Regions from separate parts of the Bacillus sp. MN7755 genome, predicted to be linked through region 2. Evidence: riboswitches for the same ligand, from Rfam matches in the RefSeq annotation. Region 2 holds a riboswitch; the other holds the start of a gene.

Region 1 (3,412 bases), on a different contig from region 2:
AGGGCTTGTAGAAGATGGGGCTGATTTTTATATTGCGGATTGTCCTTTCTCTGATTTTTACGGGCAATTGCAGCACCGTTTAAAAGTGGAATTCCATTTACCAAAATGGCCTTTATTACCTTTAGCAAACGCATTTTTAAAAGTTCGCGACGGTTATACAATTCGTGAAGTGTCACCAATCGACTGTATAAAAAACATTAACAATCCCGTTCTCTTTATTCATAGTAAAGATGACGATTATATTTTAGCTGATATGACAAAAGCGTTATATGAGGCAAAAGAGAATAAGAAACAACTTTATATTGCAGAACACGGTGCACATGCTTGCTCTTATAACGAAAATAAAGAAGAGTATGAAGCAGCCGTCGATCAATTTTTAAACACATATGTGAAAGAAACAAAAAACAGGCTTGCATAAGCCTGTTTTTTTATTGCGCTAAAACGTCTGTAACTTGTTCCATATTTTCAGAAATCCATTGCATTGCATCATCTAACGTTGGAAATTCTGTCGTTTGAAATGTTACTTCATCTTGAAGTAACCAAACATCCTTCGATTCTTGTCCTACACCTGCAATGGACCAATGTAACAAACTATATGGATGATTATCATTCAAAAATGATGCCCACGTGCGCTCATCTGCAATATTTCGTAATGTACGTAATTGTTTATCCATCTTTCGTCACCTTACTCTAGTCAGTTATAAAAAACATTATAACACTCTCTTCTCTTTCGAACAAAGTGCTCTTTTTGCCCCGCTATTTGCGGGCAGTAAAAATCCTACCTCAAAATTCAGCTGAAACAAAGACGTTAGGTGTGAGATTAACTGCCCCTAAAAGCCCGATTGGTTCAACTAATAATCAGTGGGGGATGCCTCCCCCACTGATTAAAGTTTCACTTTATATTGTCAAGTACTTCTCTTGATTATATGATGGAATTAAGCGTTTGGGAAGGAGGGATAGTGTTGGCAAAAGTACAAATTAAAGTAAATGACAATGGCTCTTTTCGCGTTACAGGGGACGTGGAATTAGTCGACTCACAGGGGAATGTATTCCCAGCAAAACCGGCATTTTCTTTATGCCGTTGTGGTTTATCAAAAAATATGCCTTATTGCGATGCTTCGCATAAAGGTAAATTTGAGTCTGTTATTAGAGCACCAGAGGCAGAATAATTTTACATGTGACATGCACATTTTTTTGTGCATGTTTTTTCTTTTTATCAACTCCGCTATATCCCTTCTCCTTACAACATTTCTAATACTTTTGTCTCCATTCCAGCCTACATATATTTTCACACAATTCTTCACATTCGAATACTTTTTACTAGCCTTTTATTTTTTTTGTGCTATAATTTGACCAAACAGCATCCTTCGGGGTCGGGTGAAATTCCCAACCGGCGGTGATGAAGCGAAAGCTTCTAAGTCCGTGACCCGTTTTCAACTCGAAAACGGTGGATCTAGTGAAACTCTAGGGCCGACAGTATAGTCTGGATGGGAGAAGGATATGTTTCTAGTTTTTTATATAGTGAATACACTTTTATTTCAGTATGCATATTTTTAAAGATTCATTTTGATTCTTTATATATGTTTAGTTTTCTATACTCATTTTTTATACTGAAATAAAAAGAGACAACTAGCGTTTAAAAAATCCGATATTTTGCTAGGTTTTTTCCTTATGCAGAAATATCGATTATCGTTAGGTTTCTTTCCTATGCTTTCGTATTCGAACTATATTTCTAGAAATCACGTCTCCCAAACCCCAAGGATATTAAATCCTTGGGGTTTTTTGATTTTTTTAGGAGAGGTGAAGAAAATGACAGATCAAGAATATATGAGGATTGCCCTGCAGTTAGCAGAAGGAACATCAGGACAAACAAGTCCAAATCCTATGGTTGGTGCTGTTGTTGTAAAAGATGGAAACATCGTCGGTATGGGGGCTCATTTACGTGCTGGTAAAGAACACGCAGAAGTTCATGCCCTTCAAATGGCTGGTCAGAACGCCAAAGGCGCTACCGTTTATGTAACACTGGAACCGTGTAGCCATTTTGGAAAAACACCACCTTGCTGTGAATTGCTCATCGAAAAGGGAGTTAAGCGCGTTGTAATTGCTACCCTTGATTGTAACCCGCTCGTTTCTGGTAATGGAAAAAGGAGATTAGAAGAAGCTGGAATCGAAGTAACTACCGGTGTCCTTGAAGCAGAAGCAGTTTTATTAAATCGCTACTTTTTTCACTACATGAAAACGAAACGCCCATTTGTAACAATAAAAACAGCGATGAGCTTAGATGGAAAAACAGCAACTGTAACTGGTGACAGTAAATGGATTACAGGTGAAGAAGCACGAGCTGATGTTCATCAATATCGCCATACACACGATGCAATTCTTGTTGGAGTGAATACAGTTATAGCTGATAATCCGCATTTAACAACAAGAATTCCTAATGGGGGTAAAAATCCAATACGCGTTATTTTAGATACTCATTTAAAAACCCCACCATCTTCTCATGTCATAACAGATTGTTTAGCACCGACATGGATTATGATTGGTAAGGATGTAAATAAAGAGAAAATAGCTTCTTATGAATCTGAAAATATATTTATATTCCAAATGAAAACGAAACAAATTGAAATTCAAGATGTTTTAGACCTACTCGGTGAAAAACAAATCCTATCTCTTTTCGTTGAGGGTGGTCAAACGGTTCATGCAAGCTTCTTACAAACAAATAATTTCAATGAAATTGTAACTTATATAAGTCCAAAATTAATTGGCGGGAAAGATGCCCCTACTTTATTTGGCGGAAATGGTTTTTCAAAATTACAAGATGCGCTTTCCTTAAAAATTCAAGAGATGAAACAAATTGGCGATGATATAAAAATCGTTGCGAATGCCCGAAACGAGGTGACGAAATGTTTACAGGAATTGTAGAAGAATTAGGAACGATAACAAATATGCAACAAAGCGGGGAAGCAATGAAGTTAACGATACATGCAAATGAAATTTTATCAGATGTTCATTTAGGCGATAGTATAGCGGTTAACGGTATTTGCTTAACTGTAACGAGCTTTACACCTACTTCATTTACAGTTGATGCAATGCCCGAAACGATGAAATCAACATCACTTCGCCTACTCAAATCACACTCTAAAGTAAATTTAGAGCGAGCAGTGGCTGCAAATGGACGATTCGGTGGACATTTCGTTTCAGGACATATTGATGGCATCGGGACGATATTAAACAAAAAACAACACTATAATGCCATCTATTACAAAATAGCTATTTCGGATGAACTGCTACGCTATTGTTTGCATAAAGGATCCATTGCTGTTGATGGAACGAGTTTGACAATATTTGATATAGACGAATCTTCCATTACAATCTCACTCATCCCGCACACAGTAAGCGAATCTGTTATCGG
Region 2 (3,412 bases):
CAAAATAAAAAGTACACCCTAAATATATCTTGTTTCGTAATTTCCGCTAACTGCTGCAATGTACAACCGATACGTTCATATCCTGTTAATCTATATGTTACAATCGTCGCTTCTACCACATCACATTTCCCTAAAAGATTATGTATTTCTTTCCATAATCTTTTAGCCAATTCATTTCGCCTATACGGCATACCTGTTAAAAAGCGTTTCACCCACATCATTATTTCTGTATCTTGTTGAATAGGAATAAATTTCGTATTATTCTGTTGTAAATTAGATATAGTTTGAATAATTAAAGATAATCTTTTCCAAAATGTTTCACCTAATTCACCATAGTGCAAACCATGTAAATGCGCTGGAAAAGCATACACTCCCTCCCATGTATGCAACTGCATTTTACCTTTAGGTGTTAACAAATATGTATTCTCATGTATTTCTTGAATCAAATCTGCTTGCAACAACTTTGCAACTTCACGATCATATTCAATTCTATTTAATGATTTATATATCCCAAACAAAAAAGAAATTCGGAACATATTTCCATCTTGTAATGTTTGCGAAGATCGTTTTCCCTTTAATAAATAATAAATAGAAGAAACGGTCCTTTCACCATTCAATTGTTTTAAACAATACAATAAAGTATATTGTAGTTGCATTACCGCTTCCACCTTTCAATCTAACTTAATTGCTTTTTGGTATAATTACACTAACTTATCATATCGGCACTATATACTTGTATATATTCTATTGTACCAAACGAAATAACATTTACGTATTTTGAAAATCTTATGACATAATGCAAAAATTAGTTGACACCCTAATTGATAAGCATTATCATTATAATTTTATGTTGAAAAGTTTTAAAAACCGTTTTACAATAAGGTTATAATTTTTATGGCGAGCTTTTCACATACATATTATCAGGAGGGAAAAAAGATGGCAAAATATACAATCGTTGATAAAGATACTTGTATTGCATGTGGTGCTTGTGGCGCTGCTGCACCAGACATTTATGACTATGATGATGAAGGTATTGCATTCGTAACATTAGACGATAACCAAGGTATCGTTGAGATTCCAGATGTATTACTTGAAGATATGATGGATGCATTCGAAGGTTGTCCAACTGACTCAATTAAAGTTGCTGACGAATCATTTGACGGCGATGCTTTAAAATTCGAATAGTCTTTTATTAACTTCAAAAAATGTCCCTCATTAATATGAGGGACATTTTTTGTTTTCATGATACTTATAAAAAAAACCATTAGTAGTTCCATACTACTAATGGTTTTTTTGCCTCGCTATTTGCCGGGCAGCCCGATTGGTGAGGGCTAATAATCAGTGGGGGATGAACACCCCCACTGATTGAAGTTTCACTTTATATTTTATGCATTTTTCATTTTTGCAAACATCCATACTTTCAGGCGTGAGAATAACGCTACAAATACAATTGTCACAACAATCCCTTTAATCAAATTAAACGGTAAGATTGCCGTTACAACCGTTGTTCTTATAGCCTCACTAGACATAGCTGGCGAATTTAAAAACCAAGTGTAAGCTGGGAATATGATGATGTAATTTAATACACTCATAATAAGCGCCATTGTAATTGTCCCTAGCATTAATCCTGTCGTTAAACTCTTAACAGTACGATACTTCCTAAATAAGAAAGCTGCTGGTCCAATAAATAAACATCCTGCAATAAAGTTAGCTATTTCTCCAACTGGTACTCCCGTTAAACTTCCTTGAATCCCGTAATGTAAAATATTCTTTATCGCCTCTACAATTACTCCCGCAATTGGTCCGAAGATAATCGCTGCAATTAGAGCCGGTACATCACTGAAATCGATTTTTAAGAATGGCGGAAGCCCTGGGAACGGGAAATCCAACATCATCAGTAAATATGCAATACTACTTAGCATCGCTACACTCACCATCTGCACTACACTGTTTTTTTGTTTCATCTTTCTCTCTCCTTTTCCATCGATCATCTCATGGAAAGTGGAAAGGTTCTGCTATGCCTACTTTTTCATAGAACGAAAAAACCCTTTGTGTTTTACACAAAGGGAGAATTTAAGGCACATCAAACAGACGTTCAAATCCATATCTTTTTTGAACGCTTGAACCTCCATCTTCTCCCATCCAGACTATACTGTCGGCTTTGGAATCACACCAAATCCTGCCTTAACGGCTCGCGGGCTTAGAACAAAATCACATATAGTTCATCACCGCCGGTCGGGATTTTCACCCTGCCCCGAAGATAGACCGATATTCTATTTTCCACTTCATTATACAACAACATGATTGGATTGTGAACAAAAAAATCGTAACTTATTAAAAATAAGTTATTAATTTTACATAATCAAAACCATTCATTATATTTTACAATACACCCCATATTTTTTAGCATTCGGCATTTCTCCTATAAATCCCCTAGTCATATATAATTAAAAGTGATAAGATGTTGAATTGTTAAGATAAGAACATTTTCTGGATTATGGAGGAAATGTCATGAAGAAAGAAAAGAGACACTCTATTCGAGAAACAATGAAAAAAAACTTAAGAAAAGAATACTTTTACTTAAAAAAAGAATTACTTTTCTACTGTCCAATTGATTTAGGCACATTCTCAAGCGAGACATACTATGCTACTTTCGACGAAGATGGCATCAGTATTTATCAGTATGATAAAAAAACAGAGAGTAAATTAAAATTGTGTGAGCGTCATCCGTGGAAAAGTTGGAATAAAGTGAAGGTGGATCATTATTTAACAACTTCTCAATTTATTTTTCAAGGGAAGCGAAACTGGATATTATCCCTTTTCCAAAAAGGAAAAGAAGCTCAAAAAATAATCGAAGAGCATACATCTTTACAAACTGAAGTTGTTTCCCGCTCTTTCTTAAAAAAGCTTCCAGGTTTCCGTTCTAATGCACCGTTGAATAAATACATTGGCAGCATTTGCTACACTGCACTTATTGCATTTTTATTAAAATGGATGATTCCATTTCAAGCACCACAAATCGCCCTGTACTCCATTTCAATTGGTTGTATGCTCCTTGGTCTACTTTGTTTGACAATCGGTTTAATTGAACCGACTATTGTACTTTTTCGAACAAACGAAAAAACCAGAACAAAAGTATTTTACTTATATAGCTACTTAGCTATTTCTGGATTTATATGTGTCTTTATTTTTTGGTAAAAAAAGAGCTAGTTAAACTAGCTCTTTTTTTACTTTACGTATAATTGTTGATTTGGATAAATCAGCTCTTGCTGCAGCCCATTTTTTTCTTTAATTTCCTTAACAGACATGCTAAATTTCCGTGCAATACTAACTAAAGTGTCCCCTTTTTGAACGACATATAACGAGGAAGAAACGACTTCGTTTCTTTGTTCATGTAAAACAAGCAATGGAT

The links. A riboswitch is a leader RNA that binds a small molecule or an ion and turns the genes downstream of it on or off. The one in region 2 is predicted to bind FMN.
Region 1: it holds a riboswitch for FMN, as region 2 does, so the genes downstream of both, ribD (bifunctional diaminohydroxyphosphoribosylaminopyrimidine deaminase/5-amino-6-(5-phosphoribosylamino)uracil reductase RibD) here and ACYVEC_RS09680 (ECF transporter S component) in region 2, are expected to answer to the same signal.

What each region holds. Positions count from the first base shown of each region.
Region 1 is NZ_BTRL01000012.1:437,507-440,918, forward strand. Features, by position in the region: gene ACYVEC_RS14385 (alpha/beta hydrolase) at 1-418, shown strand, start outside; gene ACYVEC_RS14390 (DUF2552 family protein) at 429-674, opposite strand; gene ACYVEC_RS14395 (CDGSH iron-sulfur domain-containing protein) at 963-1,169, shown strand; FMN riboswitch at 1,360-1,503, shown strand; gene ribD (bifunctional diaminohydroxyphosphoribosylaminopyrimidine deaminase/5-amino-6-(5-phosphoribosylamino)uracil reductase RibD) at 1,810-2,922, shown strand; gene ribE (riboflavin synthase subunit alpha) at 2,904-3,412, shown strand, end outside.
Region 2 is NZ_BTRL01000008.1:496,590-500,001, reverse strand. Features, by position in the region: gene ACYVEC_RS09690 (YpbB family protein) at 1-656, opposite strand, end outside; gene ACYVEC_RS09685 (ferredoxin) at 937-1,185, shown strand; gene ACYVEC_RS09680 (ECF transporter S component) at 1,386-1,964, opposite strand; FMN riboswitch at 2,127-2,266, opposite strand; gene ACYVEC_RS09675 (hypothetical protein) at 2,512-3,198, shown strand; gene ACYVEC_RS09670 (peptidoglycan DD-metalloendopeptidase family protein) at 3,228-3,412, opposite strand, start outside.